Regions from separate parts of the Pseudomonas sp. R4-15 genome, predicted to be linked through region 1. Evidence: riboswitches for the same ligand, from Rfam matches in the RefSeq annotation. Region 1 holds a riboswitch; each other region holds the start of a gene.
What was found. A riboswitch is a leader RNA that binds a small molecule or an ion and turns the genes downstream of it on or off. The one in region 1 is predicted to bind cobalamin.
Positions count from the first base shown of each region.

Region 2: linked by a shared signal. The riboswitch ahead of cobO (cob(I)yrinic acid a,c-diamide adenosyltransferase) and the one ahead of ACYRGX_RS00240 (TonB-dependent receptor domain-containing protein) in region 1 are both predicted to bind cobalamin.
Region 3: linked by a shared signal. The riboswitch ahead of btuB (TonB-dependent vitamin B12 receptor) and the one ahead of ACYRGX_RS00240 (TonB-dependent receptor domain-containing protein) in region 1 are both predicted to bind cobalamin.

Region 1 is NZ_CM147293.1:48,300-57,868, reverse strand. Features, by position in the region: gene ribA (GTP cyclohydrolase II) at 1-340, shown strand, start outside; gene ACYRGX_RS00255 (MFS transporter) at 337-753, shown strand; gene ACYRGX_RS00250 (cobalamin-binding protein) at 750-1,559, shown strand; gene ACYRGX_RS00245 (AI-2E family transporter) at 1,632-2,639, shown strand; gene ACYRGX_RS00240 (TonB-dependent receptor domain-containing protein) at 2,712-4,571, opposite strand; cobalamin riboswitch at 4,668-4,881, opposite strand; gene ACYRGX_RS00235 (methyl-accepting chemotaxis protein) at 5,078-5,722, opposite strand; gene dxs (1-deoxy-D-xylulose-5-phosphate synthase) at 7,516-9,396, opposite strand; gene ACYRGX_RS00225 (hypothetical protein) at 9,495-9,569, opposite strand, start outside.
Region 2 is NZ_CM147293.1:2,610,625-2,620,193, forward strand. Features, by position in the region: gene ACYRGX_RS12450 (quinone-dependent dihydroorotate dehydrogenase) at 26-1,063, shown strand; gene rmf (ribosome modulation factor) at 1,153-1,368, opposite strand; gene rlmKL (bifunctional 23S rRNA (guanine(2069)-N(7))-methyltransferase RlmK/23S rRNA (guanine(2445)-N(2))-methyltransferase RlmL) at 1,726-3,930, shown strand; gene ACYRGX_RS12465 (hypothetical protein) at 3,930-4,205, shown strand; gene ACYRGX_RS12470 (CbtA family protein) at 4,470-5,171, opposite strand; gene ACYRGX_RS12475 (CbtB domain-containing protein) at 5,185-5,370, opposite strand; cobalamin riboswitch at 5,460-5,658, opposite strand; cobalamin riboswitch at 5,725-5,920, shown strand; gene cobO (cob(I)yrinic acid a,c-diamide adenosyltransferase) at 6,058-6,666, shown strand; gene ACYRGX_RS12485 (ABC transporter substrate-binding protein) at 6,666-7,472, shown strand; gene ACYRGX_RS12490 (FecCD family ABC transporter permease) at 7,469-8,491, shown strand; gene ACYRGX_RS12495 (ABC transporter ATP-binding protein) at 8,488-9,273, shown strand; gene ACYRGX_RS12500 (DUF1636 family protein) at 9,270-9,569, shown strand, end outside.
Region 3 is NZ_CM147293.1:3,364,506-3,374,074, reverse strand. Features, by position in the region: one part of gene ACYRGX_RS16045 (IS3 family transposase) at 1-643, opposite strand, end outside; one part of gene ACYRGX_RS16045 (IS3 family transposase) at 643-904, opposite strand; gene ACYRGX_RS16040 (chloride channel protein) at 1,011-2,375, opposite strand; gene ACYRGX_RS16035 (metallophosphoesterase family protein) at 2,488-3,345, opposite strand; cobalamin riboswitch at 3,515-3,738, shown strand; gene btuB (TonB-dependent vitamin B12 receptor) at 3,853-5,724, shown strand; gene ACYRGX_RS16025 (hypothetical protein) at 5,738-6,310, shown strand; gene ACYRGX_RS16020 (cobyrinate a,c-diamide synthase) at 6,307-7,599, shown strand; gene bluB (5,6-dimethylbenzimidazole synthase) at 7,596-8,267, shown strand; gene cbiB (adenosylcobinamide-phosphate synthase CbiB) at 8,264-9,184, shown strand; gene cobD (threonine-phosphate decarboxylase CobD) at 9,177-9,569, shown strand, end outside.

The sequences.
Region 1 (9,569 bases):
AGGTCGTGGCATCGGCCTTCTGAACAAGATCCGTGCCTACGAGCTGCAGGACCAGGGTGCCGATACCGTCGAGGCCAACGAGCGGCTGGGCTTCGGTGCCGACCAGCGTGACTACGCGATCTGCCTGCCGATGCTCGAACACCTGGGCATCCACTCGATCCGCCTGATGACCAACAACCCGCGCAAGATCAAGGCGCTGCAGGGCTTCGGCATTCGCGTTGCCGAACGCCGTCCATTGCAGACCGGGCTCAACCCGCACAATGCCAAGTACCTGTCGACCAAGGCCGGCAAGCTCGGCCACCTGCTCGGTCAGGTGCACCAGAACGAGACCTCGGCGTGAATCGCGCCGCGACCCGCGCCGCGCTGTTGTGGCAGTGGTGGCTGCTGGGCCTGGCGGTGCTGGCGCCGCTGCCGCTGTTGGCGTGGCTGGTGGAGGCGCCGCAGGTGCCGGAGCAATTGCCGATGGCGGTGTTCCTGCTCGGTCTGGCCAGTCTGTTTCCTACCCTGCGCGCCTTTCGCCACTACAAGCGGGCGCTATTCAGCGTGGCGCGTGAGCGTGATGGCGCCGGCGAAGCCGAGGCCTGGGCACAGATGGCGCGGGTCTGGCGGCGTGCGCTGCTGGTTGCCGGGCTGCCCGCCTGGCTCGCTGTGGTCGGCCTGTTCTGCGGTCTGGAAAGCGTACCGCTGATGCTGCTCTGGGCCAGCAGCGTGCTGCTGTTGTGGCTCTACCGGTTGCCGCGCCAATTGTGCTGAGGTCCTTCGCGACCGGCCTGCTGTGCCTTTTCCTGGGATTGCCGGCGCTGGCCGCGCAGCGGGTGGTCAGCCTGGCGCCCTCGCTCTCGGAGATCATGCTCGAACTGGATGCCAGCGACCGCCTGGTCGGTGTGCTCGATGGCGGCGAGCGTCCCGCCGCGCTGGCCCGGGTGCCGTCCGTCGGGCACCTCGGGCAACTCAACATGGAACGCCTGCTGGCGTCGAAGCCGGACCTGGTGCTGCTCTGGCCGGGTAGCCTGCCGGCGGCCCAGCGCGCGCAGCTCGAAGAACTGGGCATCCCGTTGCTGGTGGTCGAGCCCCATGACCTGCAACAACTGGCCGAGAGCTTCGCGCTGATCGGTGCGCGGGTTGGCCACGCCGAGCAGGGCGAAGACCTGCGCCAGCGCTTCGAGCAGGGCATGGCGCGGCTGCGCGAGCGCTACGCAAGGGCGCGCCCGCTGCGGGTCTTCTACCAGGTCTGGCACCAGCCGCTGTACACCATTGGCGGCGGACAGATCATCAGCCGTGCGCTGGAGGTGTGTGGCGCGCGCAACCTGTTCGCTGCGCTGACCCTGCCGGCGCCGCAGGTCTCGGTCGAGGCGGTGCTGGCGGCGGACCCCGAGGTCATACTCGCCGGCAGCGGCGCCGAACTGGAGCCCTGGCAGGCCTGGCCGCAACTCAGCGCGGTGCGTCTTAAGCAATTGCTGGCGGTGCCGGACAAGGGCCTGGAACGCCCCAGTTTTCAGATGTTGAAGGCGACCGAACGGCTCTGCGAGCGTCTCTCCGAGGCCCGCCCCGCGGATTAGCTGCTTCATGTCACTGGCATTGTGCCGGCGCTGGTGGCAGATTGAGCTTCCCGTCCAGTCGTTCTCTTGCACATGTCCCCGCCGTCCTACCGTTTCGTCCTCGCCAGCGCGCTGATCGTGATCGTCGCCCTGCTGTTGGCGCTTCCCCTGCAACTGTTGCCCAGCCTGCTCGCCGGGCTCCTCGTGCATGAGCTGGTGAACAGCCTCACGCCGCCGTTGCAACGCCTCTTCGCCGGGCATATGGGCCGCCTGCTGGCGGTGGGGCTGCTCAGCGTGGTGATTATCCTGGTGCTCGGGCTGGCTTTCGCAGGCGCGTTTTCCTTCGTGCTGCACGAGGTCAACAACCCGGGGCAGCTGTTCGCCCGGGCGATGGACCTGATCGATCGTGCCCGTGAGCAATTGCCCGAATCGCTGGTCAGCTACCTGCCGGCGAACGTCGACGATATCCGCCAACTGCTGCACGACTGGTTGCGCGGACACGTGGCGGAGTTGCAATTGGTCGGCAAGGGCGCGGTGCACCTGTTCGTCACCGTACTGATCGGCATGATCCTTGGTGCGGTGGTGGCATTGCAGCGGGTTCCCGCGCCGGAAACCCTGCGTCCGCTGGCCGCGGAACTGCTGGTGCGGGTGACGCACTTCGCCCGTGCCTTCCGCAACATCGTCTTCGCGCAAATCAAGATCTCCCTGCTCAACACCACCTTCACCGCAGTGTTCCTCGCTGGCGTATTGCCTCTGCTGGGTGTCGAGCTGCCGTTGACCAAGACGCTGATCCTGGTGACGTTCATAGCCGGACTGCTGCCGGTGATCGGCAACCTGATCTCCAACACGGTGATCAGCATCGTCGCGCTGTCGGTGTCGTTGTGGGTGGCGGTGGTCGCACTGGGCTATCTGGTGCTCATCCACAAGCTCGAATACTTCCTCAACGCGCGCATCGTCGGCGGCCAGATCAACGCGCGCTCCTGGGAGCTGTTGCTGGCGATGCTGGTGTTCGAGGCCGCCTTCGGCCTGCCGGGGCTGGTGGCCGCGCCGGTCTACTACGCCTACCTGAAGACCGAGCTGAAGGTGCAGGGCTGGGTCTGAGGTTCCAGCGTATCAAGCCCTAACGCACGAGGCCCGCTGATGCGGGCCTCGTGGTTCTTGCGGGGGCGCGTGTTACAGCGCGGGGGTCCAGGTCACGCCGAACAGGGCGGTGCGGCCCAGTTCCTGGTAGCGGAAGGGGACGCTGGCGAAGCTCGCATCATAGGCCGTGCCGGTGGCCTGGTAGTAGTCGTGGTCCAGCAGGTTGTCGATCTTCAATTCCAGGCGCAGGTCCTTGCGCGCCAGCCAACTGGCCCGCAGGTCGAGCACGCCGTAGCCCGGGATTTCCTCCGCGTTGGCCACATCGTTATAGCTATGGCCAACCAACTGCCAACTTCCACCGATGCTGTAGTCGCCGAAGTGGCGGTCCAGGTCGAACTTGAATGTATTCTGCGGACGGCGCGGTAGACGCTGGCCATCATTGCTACCACCACTGGCGTTACGTGCATCGACCAGTGAATAGCTCGCCTGGGCCTGCCAGCCGGGCAGCGTATAGAAAAGGCTGGTTTCCAGGCCTTGGATACGCGCTTTGTCCACGTTGACCGATGGGTAGCCAACGATCGCGTCGTCGATAACGGTGTGGTAGGCCGAGAGCTCCAGACGTGTCTCGGTTGTCAGCTGACTACGCCATTGCAGCTCTTGGGTGCGCGCCTTCTCGGGATTCAGGTCCGGGTTGCCGTTGCCGTACTGATCATAGAGGTCATTGAAGTTAGGGGCGCGAAATGCCTCGTTGTAGGAGGCAATGAGATCGTTGGTGTCATCCAGGTGGTAAGTGACAGCGGCATTCCAACTGGTGTGGCCGCCGTACGCTTGGTTATCGTCGTAGCGCGCCCCTACTTCGGTGGCGAAGCGTTCGGCTTCCAGGCGATGTTGAATGAAGACCCCATGGTTCCAGCGTGAGTCCTGCGCGAAATCCGGAGCGCTATGCAGCTCGTCCTCGTACCAGTCGACACCTAACTGAAGCTGTTGAGTCTCGCTGAGACTGAGGGTGTTGAGCCAGGACGCCTGATCCCGATAGGTGTTGTAGAGGGACATGCCATAGGACGCATTTGACGTTTGCCGGTCTTCGGCATGGCCGAGTTCGAGCCGGCTGCTCCAGTAATGGCTGAGCCGGGCGTCGAGGAAGGCGCTGGCGCTCGACAGCTCGAAGTCTGTATCGGCGGGGGTGGTCGGGTAGTCAGTGTTGTCATATTCCGCCTTGCCAGTCTGGCGCAGCAGGTTCACGCCGGCCTGCAGGCTGTCGCTGAAGCGATGCGACAGGCTCAGGTTGAAGGCTTTGTTGCGGTAAGCGCTGTCCTCGCTGCCGGGCAGGTCCGTGCGCTGCGTGCCATCGCTTTCATCGAGGGACGCGCCGAGGTCGAAACGGGTCTGCGCGTCACCGCCGGAGAGGCCCAGGCTGCGCTCGAAGGTGCCGTGGCTGCCAATGCCGAAGTGCACGCGCGGGCTCAGGCCCGCCTCGCCGCGGCGGGTGAATATCTGCACCACGCCGCCGACGGCGTCGGCACCGTAGAGCGCCGAGCGGCCGCCGCGTACCACTTCCACGCGCTCGATCTGGTCGAGGTTCAGGTATTCCAGCGAGGTGAGGCCGCTGGAGGCGCCGGCGATGCGCACGCCATCCACCAGTACCAGCGCCTGGGCGCTGCTGGTGCCGCGGATGAACAGGCCCGAGAGGCTGCCCGGGCCGCCGTTGCGGGTGATGCTCACGCCCGGGGCATGGCGCAGCAGGTCGAGCACGTCGGTCGGTTGCAGCCGCTCGATATCGGCGCGGGTGAACACGCTGCTCGCCGCGCTGCTCTGCGCGCGTTCTTCCACGCTGCGGTCGGCGGTGATCAGTAGCGCGTCGAGCTTGAGCGCGTCCTCGCGCGAGACCTCTTCGGCGGTGGCGGGCAGGGTCGGCAGCAGGCTGATCGCCAGCGCCAGGGGAGTGAGTTTCATGGACGTCCTCAAAGGCGAAAGAAGGCTTCGAGGAGGGCAGATAGCGAACGGCGGACGACGGGCACCCGTGCTCGACGGTGCGGCCCTCCGCAGCACCTGGTAGCGTCCATCCTGGCCGGTCTCCGGGCTTTCGACTCGGCGGCTCGCCTTCCCATGCCGATCGGCACAGTGGCGTTGGAGCAGCCGTGGGCCCAGGGGAATGGACCGACGTCGATTACCGTTGCGGGGGCAGCGCCGGAATTGCCCTGGGGCTCACCGGCTTCCCGTTTCACGCGTGCGGGGCACGCGCACCAGGATGGCAAACAGATATCGCGCGCACCTTAATGGCACTGTGCGATGCAGGCAAGCGAAACCCCTGAGCTGGGCGCCTGAACGACGCTCATGTAGCGGTTCGGTGATTCGCTATCTCCCTTGGCGGGATGGGCGCTGTCCCTCGCGCCAGCGCCACTCGAGTCGCCCTATCTGGACACCGAGTGAAGGCTCGGGGGTTGTGAGCGTCCGCTGGCTCAGACCGCCTGGCTTTCACCCAGGTTGGCGGCGGCTTTGTGCAGGTCCAGCACCAGTTGTTCCAGCACCAGCGTTGCACTGCGTGCTTCCTGTGCCGCGCTGGTGCTCTGGATGGCGCCTTGGGTGATGGTCTGCGCCTGCTGGTTGGCGGCCTGCGCCTGGGCGTGCTGTTCGTGCATCGTCTGACTGACCTGCTCGATGCGACGCTGCATCGCGGCGACTTCCTGTTGGATCAGATGCAGCGTGCGATCGGCCTCCTGTGCCTGCTCCACACTGCCGCCGGCGCTGCGCTGGCAGGCCTCCATGGATTCGGCCGCCTGGGCGATCTGCGCGATGATCTCGGCCAGGCTGCTGGCGATCGCTTGGGTCGCCTCGGTGGTATTTCGGGCGAGTTTGCGCACCTCGTCGGCGACCACCGCGAAGCCGCGCCCGGAGTCGCCGGCCCGCGCGGCCTCGATGGCGGCGTTGAGGGCCAGCAGATTGGTTTGTTCAGCGATGCCGCGGATCGAATTGCTCAGGTTGCTTACCGACTGGGCTTGGCTGTTGAGCCCGGAGACCTTTTCCCAGGCACTCTGGACCTGCTTGGCTAATTGGCCGATCTCGGTGGTGGTTCGGGTCACCTGCGCAGCGCCTTCTCGGGCCATGGCCAGGGTGCGCTGCGAAGCGCTGGTGCTGTCGAGCATGTGTTCGCTCATCTCGCCGATGCTACGACTTACCCCATCGGTGGCTTCGGCGGTGATACCGGCTGCAGTGCGCTGGTCCTGGGCGCAACGGCTGGCCTGGGCAGACGCCAGGCCGAGTTCGCTGGATGTACGGCTGAGCGCATTTCCAGCGGTCTTGATGCTGTTCATGGTGGTGTCGAGCTTGTCGACGAAGCTGTTCACCCAGCGCGCGAGCTCTCCACTTTCGTCAGCGCGGAAGTGCTCCGCCGAGAGCCGGCTGGAAAGCGGAGCACCGCACTCGGCGGTGTCCAGGAAAAAATCGCATAGCTGTTGCAGTTGGCGTGAGAGTGGCCGCAGGCTGAGCGCCCAGAAGCTGCCCATGGCGCCCAGCGCGAGTCCTCCGGCAAGTGCATCCAACGCTGGCTGGGTCAGCCCCAGCCAGCGTCCCCCGGCGTAGCCGGCGGCGACCACGGCGAGATGAATTAGCAGGCTGCGCAGTAGACGATAGTTGCTGCTGCGCGGGCGATAGACCTCGGCCAAATCGCCTTCGCACATCATCCCCCAGGTGTCCGGGGAGCCGGGCAATTGCAAGGTGGTGCCCGCGCCGACCACTGGAATGTGGCGATAGTCCGGATAGCCCGGATAGAGCACGAAGAGGTTATGCCCGCGGTGGATGGTTTCGCGCACGCCTGGGTGCAATTCTCCTGTCGCCGGGTTTGTGAAGCGCAGTTCGAACTCGGTCTGGCGTTGTACCCGGACGCTGCCGAAGGCGGTGCTTACGCCTTGCTTGAGGTTTTCGCCGCCGCTGAATGTGTCGTCCTCGAAGCGTGAGCGAGACAGCGCGGTACCCTGGGCGATGCTCGGATCGAAGACCGCCTTGACCATGAACAGGTAGTTGTCGCCGGAATCCGGGTAGACGTGCCCAGCCTCACGTTGGATCAGGTCACTGAGTACGTCATTGGGTATGCGGGCACAGAGGCAGCCTGCGGCCTGTCCGGCGACTTGGACAGGCTGGTGGAACATCAGCGTCACGGCATCATGGAAGCGCGAGCGGGTGGCGCCGAAGCGTTCGGTGAGCGGATCGCAGTAGGGACCCTGGAGGAATTTGTCGCGCAGCCCTTGGGCCAGTGCCCTTGCCTCATGTATCTGCCCCTTTCGGCCGGGACGGCTGGACGCGAGGATCGCGCTATCGGCGGCGACCACGAATAACTCGGAGACTTCCGGCAGATTCGCTTGGATCGTCATCAGCCAGCGCTCGTCGACATCTGGCCACTGGCTGGCGACATGCTGACTGAGTTGGCCGAGTTGCTGCCAGTGCTGCTTGGCCCAGCTAATCAGCAAGCGGGTGCGGGTCTGCACCAGGCCTTCGAAGGTCTTCTCGATACGTGCAGCCTGATGGCGATTCACCAGGCTAGCCCAGCGCAGCTTCAGGGCTCCATTGCTGCCAAACCAGCCCAGCCAATGGCGTTCGTTACTCGACCGCTGCATGCGCTGGCTCTTGAGTTCCATGGACGCCTTGCTCCAAAAAAAACGGATAAACGGGCGCGGGTAGCAAGTCGCGTGCCGGTTTGCCGAGGCTGGACGTTTGAGTGCGCAATAAGGCTCGTGAGGCGCTCGCACGCAGGGTGTCGGTTCAGAATAGGTGCGCGATATGTCTCTGAAACGACAAAGCCCACCGTAGGGTGGGCTTTGCGACGACCGGTGAGCAGTCGGTGCTCGATGGCGTTGAGCGGGGCCGGTGCAGGGGGCGGGTTTGCCTGCGCCAAAGGGGGCAGTCAGTCCGCTAGCCGACGACGGATGGCGGCCTCGATGCCGGCGGCATCCAGGCCGCACTCGGCGAGCATCTGCTCGGGTTTCGCATGCTCGACATAGCGATCCGGCAGACCCAGATGAAGCACCTCGGTCTGCAGAGCCGCGGCGCTGAGGTACTCGCTGACCGCGCTGCCGGCCCCCCCCATCACGCTGTTTTCCTCGACGGTGACGAGCAGCTCGTGGTTCGCCGCCAGGTCCCGCACCAGGTCTTCGTCCAGGGGTTTGACGAAGCGCATGTCGGCCACGCTGGCGTCCAGGGTCTCGGCGACCTGCAAGGCGTCGGCGAGCTGTACGCCGAAGACCAGGATGGCGACCTTGCTGCCCTCGCGGCGCAGTACGCCCTTGCCGATTTCCAGCGGCTCCAGGCCGGGCTCCAGCACGGCGTTCGGGCCGCTGCCGCGGGGATAGCGCACGGCAGCCGGGCCGTCGTAGTGATAGCCGGTGCTCAGCAAGCGGCGCAGTTCGTTCTCGTCGCTGGGCGTCATCACCAGCAGGCCGGGTATGCAGCGCAGGTAGGCGAGATCGAAGCTGCCGGCGTGGGTCGGTCCGTCTTCGCCGACCAGGCCCGCGCGGTCGATGGCGAACAGCACGTCCAGGTGCTGCACCGCGACGTCGTGGACCAATTGATCGTAGGCGCGTTGGAGAAACGTGGAGTAGATCGCCACCACCGGCTTCTGGCCTTCGCAAGCCATGCCGGCGGCCAGCGTCACCGCGTGTTGTTCGGCGATGGCGACGTCGAAGTAGCGCTCCGGGAAGCGCTCGGCGAAGGCCACCAGGTCCGAGCCTTCCTTCATCGCCGGAGTGATGCCGATCAGCCGTGGGTCGGCTGCGGCCATGTCGCACAGCCACTGGCCGAAGATGTTCGAGTATTTCGGTCTGCCGGCCTTCTTCGGCGCGGCGCCGGGGGCTTCCAGCTTGGTGATCGCGTGGTAGCCGATGGGGTCGGCCTCGGCTGGCGCGAAGCCTTTGCCCTTGCGCGTCACCACGTGTAGGAACTGCGGCCCCTTGAGGTCCCGCATGTTGCGCAGGGTAGCGACCAGAGTCGGCAGGTCGTGGCCGTCGACCGGGCCGATGTAGTTCCAGCCCAGCTCTTCGAAGAGTGTGCCGGGCACCAGCATGCCCTTGGCGTACTCCTCGGTACGGCGGGCGATTTCCCAGGCGCCGGGCAGTCGCGAGAGCACCTTCTTGCCGCCTTCGCGCATGCTCGCGTAGGTGCGGCTGGAGAGGATCTTGGCCAGGTAGTTGGACAGCCCGCCGACGTTGCGCGAGATGGACATGTCGTTGTCGTTGAGTACCACGAGCATGTCGGCACCGGTTTCCGGGGCGTGGTTGAGTGCCTCGAAGGCCATCCCGGCGGTCATCGCGCCGTCGCCGATCACCGCTACGGTCTTGCGCGACTCGCCCTTCAGGCGTGCGGCCAGGGCCATGCCCAGTGCGGCGCTGATGCTGGTGCTGGAATGGCCGACGCCGAAGGTGTCGTACTCACTTTCGCTGCGCCGTGGGAAGGCGGCCAGGCCGTCCTTCTGGCGCAAGGTTTCCATGCGCGCGCGGCGACCGGTGAGGATCTTGTGCGGGTAGGCCTGGTGGCCGACGTCCCAGACCAGGCGATCGTCGGGGGTGTCGAAGACGTAGTGCAGGGCGAGGGTCAGTTCGACCACGCCCAGCCCCGCACCGAAGTGCCCGCCGGTGCGGCCCACGGCGTACAGCAGCTCCAGACGCAGCTCGTCGGCCAACTCGGCAAGTTCCGTTTCGCTCAGGTTGCGCAGGGCGCGCGGATCGTCGATGCGGTCGAGCAGAGGCGTTGCGGGCCGTTCGCGGGGGATCTCGTGGAACGTCTTGGACATCAGACTGGTCGTTCTGGGAAGAATGACCGGCGAGTTTACCCGAATCGAGTGGGGGCCATGAAGCCGAAAGGGCCCGCGTAACGGCCAGGCCGGCGGGCTCAATGGATCACCAGGCCGAGCAGCCAGAGCGCCAGCAGCAACAGGATCACGCCGCTGACGATGGAGCGGCGGAA
Region 2 (9,569 bases), 2.1 Mb from region 1:
CATTCCTCGCCGAAGCGCTCGCCCAATGTACGAACAGGCCCGCCAACTGCTTTTCAGACTTTCTCCGGAAACCGCCCACGAGCTGACCCTGGACCTGCTCGGTGCCGCCGGGCGGCTGGGGCTGACGCGCCTGTGCAAGGCGCCGGCGCGGTTGCCGGTGAAGGTCATGGGCCTGGCGTTCGACAACCCGGTCGGGCTGGCAGCGGGCCTGGACAAGAATGGTGATGCCATCGACGGTCTGGCCGCCCTGGGTTTCGGTTTTCTCGAAATCGGCACCGTCACCCCACGGCCTCAACCGGGCAATCCCAAGCCGCGTCTGTTCCGCTTGCCCGATGGCGAGGCGATCATCAACCGCATGGGCTTCAACAACCAGGGCGTCGAGCACTTGGTCGAGCGCGTGCGCGCTGCGCGTTACCGGGGCGTGCTGGGGATCAATATCGGCAAGAACTTCGACACCCCGGTGGAGCGCGCGGTGGATGACTACCTGATCGGCCTGGAGCGCGTCTATGCGTTAGCCAGTTACGTGACGGTCAACCTCAGCTCGCCGAATACGCCCGGGCTGCGTAGTCTGCAGTTCGGCGACGCGCTGCGCGAATTGCTCGCAGCCCTGGCACGGCGTCGCGAGCAACTGGCTATCGAGCACGGCCGGCAGGTACCGATCGCGGTGAAGATCGCCCCGGACATGACCGACGAAGAGATTGCCCAGGTCGCCGGTGTTCTGCGCGATTCAGGCATGGATGCGGTAATCGCGACCAACACCACGCTGTCGCGCGAGGCGGTCGAAGGGCTGCAGTATGCCGACGAGGCGGGCGGGCTGTCCGGCGCGCCTCTGCGCGAACGGGCCACCGAAGTGGTGCGGGTACTGGCGGGGGAGCTGTCCGGTAGTCTGCCGATCATCGCGGTGGGGGGCATCACCCGTGGCGCCCACGCGGCCGAGAAGATCGCCGCAGGTGCGAGCCTGGTTCAGGTCTACAGTGGATTCATCTATCGTGGCCCGAGGCTGATCCGCGAGTCGGTGGATGCGATCGCGGCGCTGGGGGTGGCTGCCAAGCCGCAGGCCTGAGGTGTAGGGGCTCCCTCGGGAGCCCCTGGGCCGTTGGCCCGCCGCCCGGATGAGGCGGCTTGGAATAAGGAGTCGTGATCCGGGCGTTGTCAGCCGGCCGCGCGCAACTCGTTCAGGCGATGGATACCGGCGGTACCGGTATAGCCATCCCAATGGTCACCGCGACCTTCGCGCCAACCATTGATCCAGGCCTGCCGGGTGGACGCCTGGGTAAAAGGACAGAGGTCACGGGATTTGCCATGAATGCCGTGCTGGTAACCGCGCATGAATGCTCGTTCCACCGGATCACGCTTGAGTCTCTTCATAGGGTGTTGCCCTCAGTTATTGACTGTAATTCCCGATGGCCCTTGGGCCTGGCAGAAGGTCTGCCTTCGAAACACCGCTGCCGGCGTGGCGATGTCTCTGCCGATGGACATTGCGTCCCCGGTGAAGTTTTTCTAACCAATGTAAGAGGCGAGTGGAACGATCTTTTTGTCATAAGCAGGTAACGAAGACTCGTTCTCAACGGATAAGTAGCGATGCAGGGCGCTCTAAGGGCGCGGATGGCCCCGGGCCAGTTGGCGATGGCCGACGGACGGTGAGTCTGGCGCTGGGCAAAGCAGCGGCGCTGTGTCACATCATGCAATTCATTTTTCGCGGCGCTGCCGCCGCCAGGTAACCCGATGTCCGAATTACACGAGCTGGTCCTCACCTGTCCCAAGAGCCTCGAGTCGCTATTGCTCGACGAAGCGAGCGTGCTCGGCCTGCAGGAGGGGCGTGCGCAGGTCGCGGTGGTACGCGGCCAGGCCGACCTGGAAAGCGCTTATCGCCTGTGCCTCTGGTCGCGTCTGGCGAACCGCGTCCTGCTGGTCCTTGCGCGCTTTCCGGTGAGTGGAGCGCAGAGCCTCTACGACGGCGTGCATAGCGTCGACTGGAGCGAACATCTGGACGCCGGCGGCAGCCTCGCGGTGGAGTTCAGCGGCCAGGGTAGCGGCATCGACAACACCCACTTCGGCGCCCTGAAGGTCAAGGACGCGGTGGTCGACCAGTTGCGCGAGCGCTTCGGCAAGCGGCCCTCGGTGGACCGGGAGAACCCTGACGTGCGCATCCATCTGCGCCTGGAGCGCGGTGAGGCCACCGTGTCTCTGGATCTCTCCGGCCACAGCCTGCACCAGCGGGGCTATCGTCTGCAGCAGGGCGCGGCGCCGCTCAAGGAGAACCTCGCCGCGGCGATCCTGATTCGCGCCGGCTGGCCGCAGTTGGCCAAGCAGGGCCATGCGCTGGCCGACCCGATGTGCGGCGTCGGCACCTTCCTGGTCGAGGCCGGGATGATTGCCGCCGACATCGCTCCCAACCTAAAGCGCCAGCGCTGGGGCTTTTCCGCCTGGCTGGGGCACGTTCCGGCACTCTGGCAGCGCCTGCACCAGGAGGCCGAGCAGCGGGCCCGCGAAGGACTGGCGCAGACGCCGCTGTGGATTCGCGGTTACGAGGCCGACCCGCGACTGATCCAGCCGGCACGCAACAACATCGAGCGCGCCGGCCTGGACGGCTGGATACGTGTCTACCAGGGCGAACTGGCGACCTTCGAGCCGCATCCGGACCAGGAGCAGCCGGGACTGTTGGTGTGCAACCCGCCCTACGGCGAGCGCCTGGGCGACGAGGCGAGCCTGCTCTACCTCTACCAGCACCTGGGCGAGCGCCTGCGCCAGGCCTGTGTCGGCTGGCAGGCGGCGGTGTTCACCGGCGCGCCGGAGCTGGGCAAGCGCATGGGCCTGCGCAGCCATAAGCAATACGCGCTGTTCAACGGCGCGCTGCCATGCAAGCTGCTGCTGTTCCGCGTCGAACCGGAGCAGTTCGTCACCGCCCGTGCCGAGACGCCGAGCAATGCGCGGATGATCGGCGGCAAGCTGGTGGAGCGTCCGCCGGCGATACGCAGCGAACCGCCGCGCCTGTCCGAAGGCGGGCAGATGTTCGCCAACCGGTTGCAGAAGAACCTCAAGGCGCTGGGCAAGTGGGCGCGCAAGGAGAACGTGCAGTGTTATCGACTGTACGATGCCGACATGCCCGAATACGCACTGGCGGTGGACCTCTACGGCGATTGGGTGCACGTGCAGGAATACGCCGCCCCGCGCTCCATCGATCCGGAGAAGGCCCAGGCGCGCCTGCTCGACGCCCTCGCGGCGATTCCCCAGGCGCTGGAGATTCCCGCCGAGCGGGTGGTGGTCAAGCGCCGCGAACGTCAGGCCGGCAAGCGCCAGTACGAGCGTCAGGGCGACGCCGGGCGCTTCATGGAAGTGCGCGAAGGCGATGTGCGCCTGCTGGTCAACCTCACCGACTACCTGGACACCGGGCTGTTCCTCGACCACCGGCCGATGCGCCTGCGCATTGCCCGCGAAGCCGCCGGCAAGCGCTTTCTCAACCTGTTCTGCTACACCGCCACGGTCACCGTGCATGCGGCCAAGGGCGGTGCCCGCAGCACCACCAGCGTCGACCTGTCGAAGACCTATCTGGATTGGGGGCGGCGCAACCTGGCGCTCAACGGCTTCTCCGACAAGCACCGCCTGGAGCAGGGCGACGTGATGGCCTGGCTGGAAGCCGACCGAGGCGAGTACGAGCTGATCTTCATCGACCCGCCGACCTTCTCCAACTCCAAGCGCATGGAGGGCGTGTTCGACGTGCAGCGCGACCAGGTCCGCCTGATCGACCTGGCCATGGCGCGCCTGGCCAAGGGCGGAGTGCTGTACTTCTCCAACAACTTCCGGCGCTTCGAGCTGGATGCGGACCTGAGCGCGCGCTACGCCATCGAGGACATCAGCGCGCAGACGCTGGACCCGGACTTCGCACGTAATCCGAAGATCCACCGCTGCTGGCGCATCACGGCGCGCTGATGTTCGAGGTGTGCCGCGGGGTGTTGCTGGGCGACCCGCCGGTGGTGGCGCGCCTGCGTGCGGCGGGTTTCGCCTGCGAGGCCGGCAACTGGGCCTTTCGCTTGCCCGCGCTGCATGCCTGGCTGGCGCCTCCGGAGAACTACCGTGACTGGCGCCGCGCGCTCTACGCCGGGGACCTCAACGCCCGGCTGCGGGAGCTGGGCGGTGAGGTGGTCATCGCCGAAGCGGCTGCGCGAGTCGACGAGACCCTTTACATGTTGAGGCGGATCGCCTAGGGCCTGTTCCCGTTTCATTCGCGAACCGCGTTGTCGCCAGAAATGGCCTGCGGTTAGGCGCAGGACGCAGCCAATGGCCACTCCCTTGGCAAGTCCTGCAACGACAGCGCAGGTCATTTCTGGCACAACCCTACCGGCCGGCACCTGTTTTGGCGCGATACGGCGTTACTCGTCTTGGACTTACCCCGGTAAGCCCTGCGACTTGCGCCTTGTCTCGCGCCAAAACAGGTGCCGGCGCGGCCGTGAATGAAACGGGAACAGGCCCTAGCCGCGCAGCGAGGCGGACTCGCGACGGAAGAACCCGGCGCACAGCCAGCCCAGGGCGGCCCAGAACAGCGCGTTGGTGACCAGCGAGGCGTAGATGAACTCCTGCGCCAGGGCTTCCGGCGCCAGGCTTTCGTGGACCTCGGGGTGCGGCGCGCCGATCAGGTGGGGCAGCGGCAACAGCAGCAGGCCCAGCAGCTTCAGCGCCCAGTGACGGGCGAACACCAGCAGCGCGAGGCCGACGGCGGTCGCGCTGGCCGCGCCGATCCACCAGTACTGACGCAATTCCAGCGCCGCGGCGGCGGTGCCGGGGACCTCCGGCGGCAGTCCGAGGGAGGGCGCCAGGCTGAACACCGCGAAGCCCGCCAGTCCCCACAGCAGTCCCTGCCAGGTGTGCGCCGGATGGCGCAGGGTGAACAGGCCGGCAAGCATCAGCGCGAAGCCAACCGCCACCACCAGGTTGGCCAGTGCGGTGAAGGCCGTACGCGAAACGCCATCCTCCGGCGCCCAGGCTTCGTGGTCATGCGAGTGAGTGGGTGTGCCTGCTTCGTGCTCATGTGCCTGCTCGGCAGGGGCGCCGGCGCTCTCGTAGGTCTCAGCCTGGAGAATCAGCGGGGTCACCCAAAAGCTCTGCAGCAGCGTCAGCAGCAGGGCCGCCAGCAAGCCCGAAAAGCCCGCGGCGCGCGCGATACGTGTGATCATCGTCGACACCCCGTCAGTGGCACGGGAACGCCGCGCTGTGGCGCGCGTCGTGGGTGGCGTTGTGCACGATCTCCAGGTGGGAGAAGCCGGCGAACCAGATCAACGCGCAGCCGAGCAGCAGGCTGCCCGCGGCAACGGCGATGCGTTGGGATAGGGGAAGGGCGGCGCTGGCGCCGTGGCTCAGGGTTGCGTTGTTCATATCGGGCCCTCTTGGGATACCAAAGGAGGGGTGCGCACGTACGGCGATGCCCAAGGCCCGCGCCGACGCATCCGCCCACCGCGGTCGTCTTGGTTGATGTATTCCAGGCCGGTCTCCGGGCTTGCAGGGCACGATGGATGCAGCCTTCCCATGCCGTGGCACAGTGGCGCAATTGCGGACCATCACCTGCTTACCGTTGCGGGGGCAGCGCCGGAATCGTGCATTCGCACTCACCGGACTTCCCGTTTCACCCCGCTCTCGCGGGACACCTGAAGCGGCGGGAAAGGTGCCAGCATGGCGGCTCGGCGTCAACGTGTCGGGGTGAAGATTGCCGGGCAGGGCGCAACCGGCTACCCTGCGCGGCGACGAACAGGTGCCCCGCGAGAGCGGGGTGAAACGGGAAGTCCGGTGACCCCGCAAGACGGGTAGTCCGGCGCAGCCCCCGCTGCTGTAAGCCTGACGTTGTCGCACGAGCCACTGAAGATGCTTCGGGAAGGCGCGGCAACGGTTGAAGGCGAGCCAGAAGACCGGCCCGTTCGCCCGCACATCAAGGTGCGCCCCGGGGTGTGGGCGAGCGCCGAAGCGCCGGTCGCATCGCGAGTGGCGCATTCGTTTTCTGTGGCCTTCGGCCGCAGCGCTCCCGTTCCGGCCGCATCGACAGACTGTCCAGGCTGCCGGAGCCCCTCCATGATCGACGAACAGAAGAAGCAGAACCACGCCGAGCGCATGAAGCGCAAGAAGGCCGTGGTGGATGCGGGCATCGAGCGCGCGCAGATCGAGCGCGGCGTCTTCGTGCTGATCACCGGCAACGGCAAGGGCAAGAGCACGTCCGGCTTCGGCACCCTCTACCGCGCCCTGGGCCACGGCCACCGCTGCGGCGTGGTGCAGTTCATCAAGGGTACCCAGGCCTCCGGCGAAGTCATCTTCCTGCAGCAGAACCTGCCCCAGGTGACCTACCACGCCATGGCCACCGGCTTCACCTGGAACACCCAGAACTGGGATGCCGACAAGGCCGCCGCCGACCAGGCGTGGGCCTGTGCCGAGGCCATGCTCGCCGACCCGGCGCTGAATCTGGTGCTGCTCGACGAGTTGACCTACATGCTCAAGTACAACTACCTGGACAGCGAGCGGGTGCTGGCGGCGATTCGCAATCGTCCGGCGCACCAGCACGTGATCGTCACCGGCCGCGCCGCACGGCCGGAGCTGGTTGAGCTGGCGGATACCGTGAGTGAAATCCGCGACGTCAAGCACGCCTTCGGCGCCGGTGTGAAAGGTCAGGCCGGCCTGGATTTCTGATGCGTCTGCTTGCGCTGCTCCTCGTGCTTTGCGCCTGCCAGGTGCAGGCCGCATTGCCGAGCCTGGTTTCCACCAATCTCTGCGCCGACCAACTGGCGCTGAGCCTGGCGGCGCCCGGACAATTGCTCTCGGTGTCCCGGCAGAGCCAGGACCCGGCCCGTTCCCGTTGGGCGCGGCAGGCACGCCAGTTGCCCGGCAACAGCGCCAGCCTGGAGGAGGTGCTGGCACTGCATCCGGACATCGTCATCGCCTCGCGGCGTTGGCTGGCGCATAACGGGGGTGAGCTGCTGCGGCGCAACGGCATTCGTGTGGTCACGCCCAGTTATCCGGTCAGTTGGCCGCAGATTCTCGCCAGCACTCGCGAGTTCGCCACGCAGATCGATCGCTCGGAGGCGGGCGAAGCGCTCGCCGAGGACGTCGAGCGGCGTTTGCAACGCCTGGGGCAGCGCGGTCACGCACCGCGGCTGTTGTACCTGCGCACCAACGGCGGCAGTGCCGGGCGCGAGACCTACGTCGACACGCTGTTCGCCGCCCTTGGCGCGCGTAACGCGCAGCGGGTGCGGGGTTGGGGAACGGTCTCCCTGGAGGCGTTGCTCGAGGACCCGCCGGACGCCTTCGTCCTTGCCGACATGCCTGGCGACCAGGGCCTGGCGCGCTCGGCCTATTCGCGCCACCCGCTGTTCCAGGCGTTGCTCGAGCAGCGGCCCGCGGTGCGCCTGCCAGGCAACCACTGGGGATGCAGTGATTGGCAACTCATCGACAGCGCCGAACAGCTCTCGGCGGCGCTGCAGGCGGTGAACCTGTGAGCCGCTGGCTGAATCCGGCCCTGCTCGTGCTGCTGGCGCTGTTGGCGCTGTTGGCGCTGGCTTCGCTGCGCGTCGGTCCGGTGCCGCTTGCCACCGGCGAGGTGGCGAGCGCGCTGCTGGCCGCGCCGGTGGAAACGGGCGACCTGTCGCGTCCCGCAGTGCGCCAGCAGTTGATCGTGCAGCAGGTGCGCCTGCCGAGGGTGCTGCTGGCGATCCTCGTCGGTCTCTCGCTGGGTTGCGCCGGCGCGGCGCTGCAGGGTCTGTTGCGCAATCCGCTGGCCGAGCCGGGGCTGCTGGGCGTCAGTTCCAGCGCCAGTCTCGGCGCGGTGCTCTGTCTCTACTACGGGCTGGCCGGGGTCAGCGCCTGGATGCTGCCGCTGACGGCGATGGGCGCGGCGGCCCTGGCCACGCTGGCGCTGTACCTGCTGGCGCGCCGACGCGGTGGCAACCTGACGCTGATCCTCGCCGGCATCGCGCTGTCCTCGCTGGCCGGCGCGGCGACCTCGCTGGCCATCAGTCTGGCACCGACGCCGAGCGACATGCAGGACATCGTGCTCTGGCTGATGGGCTCGCTGGCCGACCGCAGCTTCGCCGACCTGCGCCTGAGCACACCGTTCATTCTGCTGGGCGTCGGGCTGCTGCTGGCCTGTGGACGCGGGCTGGACGCCCTCGGCCTGGGCGAGGACGAGGCCGCCAGCCTGGGCATCAACCTGGCGCGCCTGCGCTTGCAGGTGGTGCTCGGCTGCGCGCTGTGCGTGGGCGCCAGCGTGGCGGTCAGCGGGGTGATCGGCTTCGTCGGCCTGGTGGTGCCGCACCTGTTGCGCCGCGCCGTGGGCTATCACCCGTCGCGGCTGCTGCTGGCCAGTGCGTTGGGCGGCGCCGTGCTGCTGCTCGGCGCGGACCTGTTGCTACGCCTGCTGCCCGGCGAGCGCGAGTTGATGCTCGGCGTCGTCACGGCGCTGCTGGGCGCGCCGTTCTTCCTCTTGCTGGTGCTGCGCCAGCGTGGGCTGCGCGCATGAGTCTGCTGCGACTGAGCGCCCTGGGCGTCGAGGTGGAGGGGCGGACGCTGCTCGACGGTATCGATCTGCAGGTCGCGCCAGGGGAGCTGGTCGGCCTGATCGGCCCCAACGGCGCCGGCAAGAGCACCCTGCTGCGCGCCGTGGCGCAGTTGCAGCGCTACCGCGGCGAGGTGACGCTGGGGGGCGAAAACCTCGCGGCCCTGGCGGCGACGGAGCGCGCCCGCCGGCTGGCCTACCTGGCCCAGGACGGGCAGGGCGGCTGGCCGCTGACGGTGCGTGACTACGTGGCCCTGGGGCGCATTCCCCACCGCCGGCCCTTCGGCCTGCCGGGTGCGGAAGACGCCCATGCCATCGAGCAGGCGTTGCAACGTACCGCGCTGGTCACCCTGGCCGGGCGGCGCATCGACCAGCTCTCCGGTGGCGAGCGCGCGCGGGCACGACTGGCGCGGGCACTGGCGGTGGGCGCCCACCTGCTGCTGGCCGACGAACCGGTGGCGGCCCTCGATCCTTTTCATCAGCTCAGCGTCATGGAACTGCTGCGCGCGCAATGCCGCGCCGGCCAGGCCGCGCTGGTGGTGCTGCACGACCTGACCCTGGCGAGTCGCTTCTGCGAGCGCATCCTGCTGCTCGACGGCGGTCTCCCGGTGGCCTGCGGCAGCGCACGCCAGGTGCTCACCCCGGCCAATCTGCAACGTGTCTACAAGGTCCGCGCCATGCTCGGCGAGCACGAGGAGCAGCGCTTCGTGCTGCCCTGGGCGCTGCACCCGGAGTCTTCCCGATGAGCGTCACCCTGATCGTCTGTGAAACCTGCGGCGGCACCGCCGAGGGCGATACCCCACGGCGCGGGGAGCGCTTTGCCAACGAGCTGGAACGCCAGCTCGGCGATGCGCCGCTGCAGCTGCAACGCACCCGTTGCCTGATGGCCTGCGAGCGGCATTGCAGCGCCGCGCTGCGGGCCCCCGGCAAGATCACCTATGTGTTCGGCGGCTTCGAGCCGGAGGCCGAGGCGGCCGCCGCATTGCTCGACTACGCCACCCACTATGCCGACAGCGAGACCGGCCAGGTGCCGTTCCGCCAG
Region 3 (9,569 bases), 1.3 Mb from region 1:
CGGAAGCTGCGGCTAGCGTATTGGCTACCTTGGTCGCTATGAAACAGCACGCCACTTGGCCGTCCACGCACGGCATAGGCCTTGTCGAGTGCCTTGATCACCAGTTCGGCGTCTGGCTTCTCCGAAAGTGCCCAACCCACGGCTCGGCGGCTGTACAAATCCATCACGACCGCTAGGTAATGCCATCGTCCCTGTGTCCAGATGTAGGTGATATCGCCGCACCAGACGCGGTTGGGCGCTTCAACGGTGAATTGGCGTGCAAGACGATTGGGAATGTCGGGGCGCTCAACGTTGGCGCGATTATAGACGTGAACACCGGGCTGCTTGCTGATCAATCCCAGCGCTTTCATCACGCCTCGAACCTTGAAACGGCCCACTTCCGTGCCTTCGTCCTTCAACATGGCCACGATGCTGCGGCTACCCGCCGAACGACGGCTTTGGCTGAACAGTTCATGGATGCGACTACGCAAACCTACCTGCCGGACATCGATGTGACGGCGACGGGCCTGGTGGGCGTAATAGCAGGATCGAGGGAGTTCAAACACCGAGCACAGCAGATGTACCGGATAACGTGCGGTCAGCCGCCGAATCGAACTCAACGTCTGCGCCCGTGTTCCTCGGCCATCAAGAGCGCAGTAGCCTCCTTTAAGATTTTCTTCTCAAGCTCCAGCCGGTTAATCCGCGCCTGGAGCTGCTGAATGGTTTGCTGCTCAGCCGTGAGAGCCTTGGCTGTCGGGGTAATACCGCCACGCTCCTGTTGCAACTGACTCACCCAGCGCCTGAGTGCCGTTTCACCCACATCAAGCGATCGGGCTGCCTCGGCACAGCTGTAGCCCTGATCGAGTACTAGGCAGGCTGCCTCATGTTTGAACTCGGGGGTGAAGGTACGTCTTGGTCTGCTCATCAAACACCTCTGTCTGGCGATCATCTTCGCCTAAAAAGGTGTCCGGGGTTAGTAGACCACTACACCTCGCCCCTTGTGGGAGAGGGGTTGGGGAGAGGGGGCAGGTCTACTGCCCCTCCTGATCCTTGCGCGGTGCGACCTTGTCGATTACCTGCCGTGCTAACGCGTGATACAGCGAGACGGGGGCGATCCATCCAGAGATGCTCGAGGCCATGACGCTGGCCGCCAGCATCGGAATCAGCAGGTCGGGGCTATGGGAGAGTTCCAGGACGATTACCGTGGCGGTCAGCGGCGAGCGTGTCACGCCAGCGAGGTAGGCGCCCATGCCCAGTAGGGCGCAGGTCCGTGGGTCCACGTCCGGCAGTAGCGAGAGCAACGGCGCGAAGGCCGCGCCGATGCTCAGCGAAGGCGAGAACAGCCCGCCGGGGATGCCGGACAGGTAGGACACCACGTTGGCCAGGAACTTCCAGAGCAGGAAGCTCGCATCGGTCATCGGCTCGCCCTCCAGCAGCGCACGGGTCTCTTCGTAGCCAGTGCCGAATACGTGGTTGCCCGAGGCCAGCCCGAGCAGCGCCAGCAGCAGGCCGCAGGCGGCGGCGAAGCGTACCGGGAAGCGCCCGCGTAGCTGACACATGCGTCCAAGCCAGCCCTCCTGGGTCGGCAGCACCAGCTTCACGTAGAACCCGCCGAGCACGCCGCCGAGCAGGGCGCAGGCCGGTACCTCGCTCCAGCCCCAGCCACTCGGCAGACTGCCGCCGATGTTGCCGAAATAGGCGTAGTGGCCCATCAGGCCCAGGGTCACGGCGCCGCCGATCAGCACCGCGGTGAGCACCAGGCCGCTGAAGCGCTGCTCAAAGGTGCGGCTGAGCTCTTCGATGGCGAAGACGATCCCGGCCAGTGGCGTATTGAACGCCGCGGCGATCCCCGCCGCGCCGCCCGCGAGGATCAGTCCGGCGATGGTGCGGCGGTCGTGCAGCCCCAGGCGCCGGCCGAAGGCATAGATGATGGCGGCGCCCACGTGCACCGTCGGGCCTTCGCGGCCCACCGAGCCGCCGACCAGCAGCGCGCCGAGGGTGAAGAGCATGCGTATCGCCGCTACCGGCAGCGCCAGTACCTGGGCACGGAAGCGCAGCGAGGGCGTTTCCAGGGCGGCGATCACCTGGGGAATGCCGCTGCCCTTGGCGTTGCCGAACCAGCGATGGGTGACCCAGGCCAGCAGGGCGAAGCCCGCGGGGGTGATGAGCAATGGCAACCAACTGGCGGCGCCGAGCATGCGTTTGAACAGCGCGAAGGATTCGTCCGCCAGCCAAGCGAAGGCCAAGGCCGCGAGGCCCACCAGCAGAGCCCCGACCCAGAAGGCCAGGCGCTGTCGCCACTCCCGCCAACGTGGGCGGCGAAAGCGGCCAGGCTTGCTCGCGGCGGGCGTGGGGCTGGGCGCCGGTTGGGGCGATGGACTGGGTTGCTCGGACATCGGCGGAAATGGATTGTTACAGAGCGAAGTGGGCGATTATGACCCTCTTTGCCCGCTCGTGCATGCGCGAAGGCTTTGCGCCGGCGTTGACGTTCCTCCTCCGCAACCCCTCCTAGGAAGGGATAGGGGCCTGGACGGGTGCCAGGCCCAGCATCGCGTCGCTTGCCTTCCAGCCCAATTCGAAGCGGGCGCCGAGGACGAAGCGGCCCTGCTGGAAGTCCCAGCGCTCGACCCGTGCGCGCTTGTTTTCACCCGGCTCGATGCACAGCCGGTTGAAGGAGTTCGGCGCGCTGCCGCGTACCCGCGAGGAGAGGGTGGTGCCGGCCTGTACCGTCCAGATGTCATGGCTCAGGCTGGGGTACTGATTGCGCAGGGGCAACACGTAGGGCAGATGGATGTGCCCGCCCATCACCAGGTCCAGCCCGACGTCCGCCCAGCAGGTCAGCGCCGCCAGGGCGCCGCGTTGCAGGTTGCTCAGATCGCTGGGCACCATCGAGCCGAACGGCTGGTGCGCGATCACCATGCGCACTTTGCGTGGGTCGCCGCGTTCGAGCAGGCGACGTACCCGGCGCACCTGGCCGCGGCTCACCAATCCGTCCTTGTGGCGCTTGGGATGGGTGGTGTTGAGGCCGATGGCCAGCAGGCAGTCGTCCTCGTAGATCGGCTCGAGGTTCTTGCCGAAATGCCGGCGGTAGTTGCCGTACGGCCGCAGGAAGCGCGCCAGCAGGTTGTACAGCGGGATGTCGTGGTTGCCGGGGATCACCAGGGAACGTTCGATGCCGTCGGCCTGCAGGCGGTCGAGAAACCCGCGGGCGGCGGCGAACTGGCCGTTGCGCGCACGTTGGGTGATGTCGCCCGAAAGCACCAACAATTGCGCCGGACGCTCGCGCACGTGGGCTTCCAGGGCGGCGACCACCTCGGGCTGTTCGGTGCCGAAGTGGGTGTCGGAGATCTGCACGATGGTCGTCATAGGCCAGAGGATACCGCGGCGTTGTCGAATTGGGGTCCTGCAGGTTTCGAAACGCATGCTGGCAAAAAGATTCCCCACGGCGCGACAGCGCCGTCGTTGACGCGCGAAGCCTCGCGCTCTAACCTGCCGCCTGCCTCAGGTGCCCGCCCGATGCATGACGTCGGCGGGGCATCCGCCAGCTTCGTGCCGGCGCTGCCCCGAGGGTGAAACAGGGAAGCCGGTGACCTCCGCGCGCATGCTGCGCGGGAGCATTCCGGCGCTGCCCCCGCAACGGTAGGCGAGCCTCGGATACGCGATGACCACTGTGCGCAAGCACGGGAAGGTGCGTGTCCTGGCGGGTGATATTGCCCGTCGCTCGCGAGCCCGGAGACCGGCCTGGCGCAGCTCATGGCAGTGCGGCGGGCACGGCGGGGAGTGCGCCGTCGGCGCCCGTCCCGTTTCGCGTCCATTTCTCCGTCTGCCCACGATGACTGACAGTCGTGCGGGTGGCACGACGGAGAACCTCGCTTGAATCCTGTACGTTTCTCGCCGATCGCCTGGGCGCTGGTCGGTGCATCCTGCTTTTCTCCCGCGGCCCTGGCCGCATCCCTGACCCTGGCCGAACAGGTGGTGACCGCCACGCGGACCGACCAGGCGCTGGTCGACGTCGCCTCCAGCAGCGTGCTGACCCGCGAAGACATCGAGCGCAGCCAGGCGCAGAGCCTGCCGCAGTTGCTGCGCGGCCTGCCCGGCGTGCAGTTCGCCAGCAACGGAGGGCGCGGTACCAGCACCTCGCTGTACCTGCGTGGGGTCAGCGACAAGCAACTGCTGGTGCTGGTCGACGGCGTCAAGATCGGCTCCGCGACCACCGGCACCGCGGCCCTGCAGGACATTCCCGTGGAGCGCATCGAGCGTATCGAACTGGTGCGCGGGCCGCGTTCGAGCCTGTACGGCGCCGAGGCGCTCGGCGGCGTATTGCAGATCTTCACCCGCAAGGGCTCCGGCGAGGGATTCAAACCCTATCTGTCGATCGGCGCGGGCAGTCGCTCCAGCTACACCCGCAGCGCGGGTGTTTCCGCGCGGCACGGCGGCGGCTGGTTCGACCTGGGCGTGAGCAGCGAGGAAACCGACGGCACCAATGCGCGCGCCTACCGGGCGTCCTCGCCGGGCAGCTACGAGCCGGACGCCGATGGCTACCGGGAAACCTCAGGCTCGCTGCGTGGCGGCTACCACTTCGACAACGGCCTGCAGCTCGAAGGCAGTTGGCTGCAGGCGAGCACCCACAGCGAGTACGACCCCAGCTCCTCCAGCGCCAGCGCCCGCAAGCCCTATGCCGATGGGGAGCAGCAGGTGATCTCCGGCTCCGCGCGTTTCGCCGTATTCCAGTCCTGGACGGTGGTGCTGCAGAGCGGACACAGTGAGGATCGCGCCGACAACTACCGCGCCGGCAACTTCTACTCGCGCTTCAATACCTCCCGCGACACCTTCGGCTGGCAGAACGATATCCGCCTGGCGGAGAACCAGTTGCTCAGCGCGGGCTTCGACTTCCAGCGTGATCGCATCGATACCAGCGACAACTACGCCGAGGACTCGCGTGACAACCGTGGCTACTACCTGCAGTACCAGGGCCGCTTTGGCCGGCACGGGCTGACCCTGGGCGTGCGCCATGACGACAACCAGGCGTTCGGTGAGCACGACACCGGCAACCTCGGCTGGAGCTACGCGCTGCGTGACGACCTGACGCTCAACGCCAGCTACGGCACCGCGTTCCGCGCGCCCTCGTTCAACGACCTCTACTACCCCGAAAGCGCCTTTACCGCCGGCAATCCCGATCTCTCTCCGGAGAAATCGCGCAGCTACGAGCTGGGCCTGCGCGGGCTGGCCGGCTGGGGCGAGTGGGAGCTGAACGCCTTCGAGAACCAGATCGACGACATGATCGTCTGGGCCGGCAGCAGCCCGATGCGGCCGGAAAACGTCGAGCGCGCGCGCATTCGCGGCCTGGAGGCGAGGGTCCGCGGCGAATGGGCCGGCTGGCAATTGGCGGCCAGCGCCACGCTGATGGACCCGCAGGATCGCAGCAGCGAGAACCATGGCCAGCAATTGGCACGTCGCGCCAAGCGCACCTTCAACCTGGACGCCGATCGCGACCTGGGCGAGGCCTTCGGCGTGGGCGCGACCCTCTACGCCGCCAGCCAGCGCTTCGACGGCAACGACAATGCCGACGACGAACGGATGCCCGGCTACGCCCTGGTGGACCTGCGCGGCGAGTACCGCATCGATGCCGAGTGGCGCCTGCAGGCGCGTCTGGCCAACCTGTTCGACCGTGACTACGAAACCGCGCAGACCTACGAACAACCCGGTCGCGCCTTCTACCTGACCCTGCGCTACCAGGCGCTCTGACGGAGACCCGACGATGCCCGTTCTCCCCCTGCAGCAACGTCTGCTGATCGGCCTGGCCCTCGCCGTGCTGATGGCGGTCACCCGCGGTCAGCACTTCGCTAGCCTGGATGCCTTGCCCAGTGCGTCCTGGGCGGTGTTCTTCCTCGCCGGCCTCTACCTGCGTGCGGGTTGGGGCTTCGCCGCGCTGTTCGTCGAGGCCTCGTTGCTGGATTGGGCAGCGCTGCGCGGCGGGCAGATCACGGACTGGTGTCTGTCGCCGGCGTACTGGGCCTTGCTGCCAGCCTACGCCTGCCTGTGGGGCGCGGGACGCCTGTTCGCCCAGCGTGCCCAGGGCGAGGCGCGTGACCTGCTGGCGTTGGCCGCGTTGGTCTGCTGCACGGCGTTGTGCGCTTACCTGATCTCCGGCGGCGGTTTCTATTTCCTGTCCGGACATTACCCCCAGGCGGACTTGGCCGGCTTCGTCGCGCGCATTGCCAGTTACTACCCGCGCCAGCTCGGCAACCTCGTGCTGTACCTGGTCGCCGCCGCGATCCTGCACTTGTCGTTGGGACTGCTGGCGCTGCAGCGTCGTGAGGCGCGGGGATGAACACCCCTCGCCGATGCCCGGCGCTGCTGGTCGCGGCGCCCGCCTCGGGGCAGGGCAAGACCACCGTCACCGCCGCCCTGGCGCGCCTGTATCGGCGCCAGGGCCAGCGCGTGCGGGTATTCAAGTGCGGGCCTGATTTTCTCGATCCGATGCTGCTCGAACGCGCCAGCGGCGCCCCGGTGCACAGCCTGGACCTCTGGCTGCTCGGCGAGGCGCAGTGCCGGCGCCTGCTCTGGGACGCGGCCGGGGAGGCCGACCTGATCCTCGTCGAAGGGGTGATGGGGCTCTACGACGGCCAGCCGTCGGCGGCGGACCTCGCCGAGCGATTCGGCCTGCCGGTGCTCGCTGTCATCGATGCCAGCGCCATGGCGCAGACCTTTGCCGCCATGGCGCTGGGCCTGGCGGCCTTTCGCCCGACCCTGCGTTTCGCCGGGGTGATCGCCAATCGTGTCGGCAGCGCGCGCCATGCGCAGTTGCTGCGCGAGGCGATGCCGGCGCACCTGCCTTGGCTCGCGGGGTTGCCGCGCGATGCGGCGTTGACGCTGCCCTCGCGGCACCTGGGCCTGGTGCAGGCGGCGGAAATCGCCGATCTGGAGACGCGCCTGGAAGCCGCCGCCGACGCCCTCGAAGGGCAGGGCATCGGCCTGCCGCCGAGCGTCGACTTCGCCGCCAGCGAGGCGCACGAGCTACCCCAAGTGCTGGCCGGGGTGCGCATCGGCGTGGCGCGGGACGCCGCACTGGGCTTTCTCTACGCGGCCAACCTGGAGCTGTTGCAGACGCTCGGCGCACAGCTGCAGTTCTTCTCGCCGCTGGCGGACGTAAGCCTGCCGGAGGTGGACAGCCTCTACCTGCCCGGCGGTTATCCCGAGCTGCACCTGGCGACCCTGGCAAACAACACGGCGCTGCGCGAGGCGATCCGCGCGCACCACGCCGCCGGACGGCCGATTCTCGCCGAGTGCGGCGGACTGCTCTATCTGCTCGATGAACTGGCCGACCGCGATGGCCAGGTCGCGCCGATGCTCGGGATTCTACCGGGCCGCGCGCGGCTGCAGCCGCGCCTGGCCGGTCTCGGCCTGCAGCAGGTCAGCCTGCCGGAAGGTCGATTGCGCGGACACAGCTTCCACCATTCGCTGCTGGACACGCCCCAGGCGCCGCTGGCGCTGGGCGAGTGTCCGAACGGTGGTCCCACGGCGGAGGCCGTCTATCGTATCGGCCGTACCACCGCCAGTTACATTCACTTCTACCTGCCGTCGGCGCCTTTGGCCGCCGCCGCGTTGCTCAGACCATGAACGATCACGCCTTCAGCGCCCCCGAGCGCGCCGCCCTCTACCGGGTCATCGCCGAACGCCGCGACATGCGCCATTTCAGCGGTGGCGAAATTCCCCGTGAGACGCTCAACCGACTGCTGCAGGCGGCGCACCAGGCGCCGAGTGTCGGCCTGATGCAGCCCTGGCGCTTCATCCGCGTGGCCAGTCGCGCCCGTCGCGAGCTGATTCACCAGTTGGTGGAGAGGGAGCGCCAGCGCACCGCCGAAGCGCTCGGTGCGCGGGGCGAGCGCTTCCTGCGGCTGAAGGTGGAAGGTGTGCTGGAGTGCGCCGAGCTGCTGGTGGCGGCGCTGGGCGATGATCGCGACAAGGAAGTCTTCGGGCGGCGCACGATGCCGCAAATGGACCTCGCCTCGCTCTCCTGCGCCATCCAGAACCTCTGGCTGGCAGCCCGCGCGGAAGGGCTTGGGATGGGCTGGGTCTCGCTGTTCGATCCCCAGGCGCTGGCCGAGCTGCTGGAGCTGCCCGACGGTGCCGAGCCGGTGGCGCTGCTCTGCCTGGGCCCGGTGGATAGCTTCTACGACGAGCCGATGCTGGTACGGCAGGGCTGGCGCCAGCCACGTCCTCTGCAGGAATTGCTCTACGAGGATCGCTGGGGCCAGCCGCTGGGCGACGAGGACGGCCGCTCGTGAGTCTATGGTTGTCCTGCGCCGCGGCACTGGCACTGGATGCCTGGATAGGCGAGCCGCGCCGGCATCACCCGCTGGTGCTCTTCGGGCGCTGGGCGGATGCCCTGCAACGACGCTTCAACGGCGAGGGCGAGGGGCCCGGGCGCGGCTGGCGCAGTCATGGCGTCAGCGCCTGGTGTCTGGCGGTACTGCCCTGGGTGGCGCTGGCCGCCTGGCTGTCCAGCCTGCCGTGGATCGGCCCGTTGCTGGAGATCGTCGCGCTGTACGCGGCCCTTGGCCTGCGCAGCCTCGCCGAACACGCAACCCCCGTGGCCCAGGCACTGCGACTGGGCGACCTGCCGGCGGCGCGGGCGGCCGTGGGGCGGGTGGTCAGCCGCGATACCCACGCGCTGGACGCGGACGGTGTGGCGCGCGCGGCCAGCGAGTCGGTTCTGGAGAATGGTTCCGACGCGGTGTTCGCCGCGCTGTTCTGGTTCGCCGTGGCCGGCGCGCCGGGCGTGGTGCTGTATCGCCTGGCGAACACCCTGGATGCCATGTGGGGCTACCGAACGCCGCGTCTGGAGCGCTTCGGCTGGGCCGCCGCGCGCATCGACGACCTGTTGAATTACCTGCCGGCACGGCTGGTGGCGCTGACCTACGCGCTGCTCGGCCAGACGCGTCTGGCGCTGCGTTGCTGGCGGCGCCAGGCGCCGGCCTGGGACAGCCCCAACGCCGGCCCGGTGATGGCGGCCGGCGCCGGTGCGCTGGGTGTCAGTCTCGGTGGCGCGGCGATCTATCACGGCCAGTTGCACGTCCGTCCGCCGCTGGGCGAAGGCCCGGCGCCGCGTGCGCGGGACATCGAGCGCGCGTTGAATCTGGTCTACCTGGGCGTCGGGCTTTGGTGGCTGGTACTGCTGCTCGGAGGACTGCTGCATGCTTGAGCACGGTGGGCGTCTCGGTCGGGCGGTTCGTGACTACGGCATTCCCCGCGCGGACTGGCTCGACCTGTCCACCGGCATCGCGCCCTGGCCGCTGGCGTTGCCGAATCTGAGCGTGGAGGCCTGGTGTCGCCTGCCGGAAGACGACGACGGCTTGCTGGCCGCCGCTCGCGACTACTACGGCTGTGCCGAGCTGCTGGCGGTATCCGGCTCCCAGGCGGCGATCCAGGCGTTGCCGTCGTTGCGCAAGCGCGCACGGGTGGCGCTGCTGGGGCCCTGCTACGCCGAGCACGAACAGGCCTGGCGCGGCGCCGGGCATGCCGTCGAAGTGCTCGACGAGGCGGGCGCGGAAGCTCGCCTGGACGCCTTCGACGTGCTGGTCGCGGTG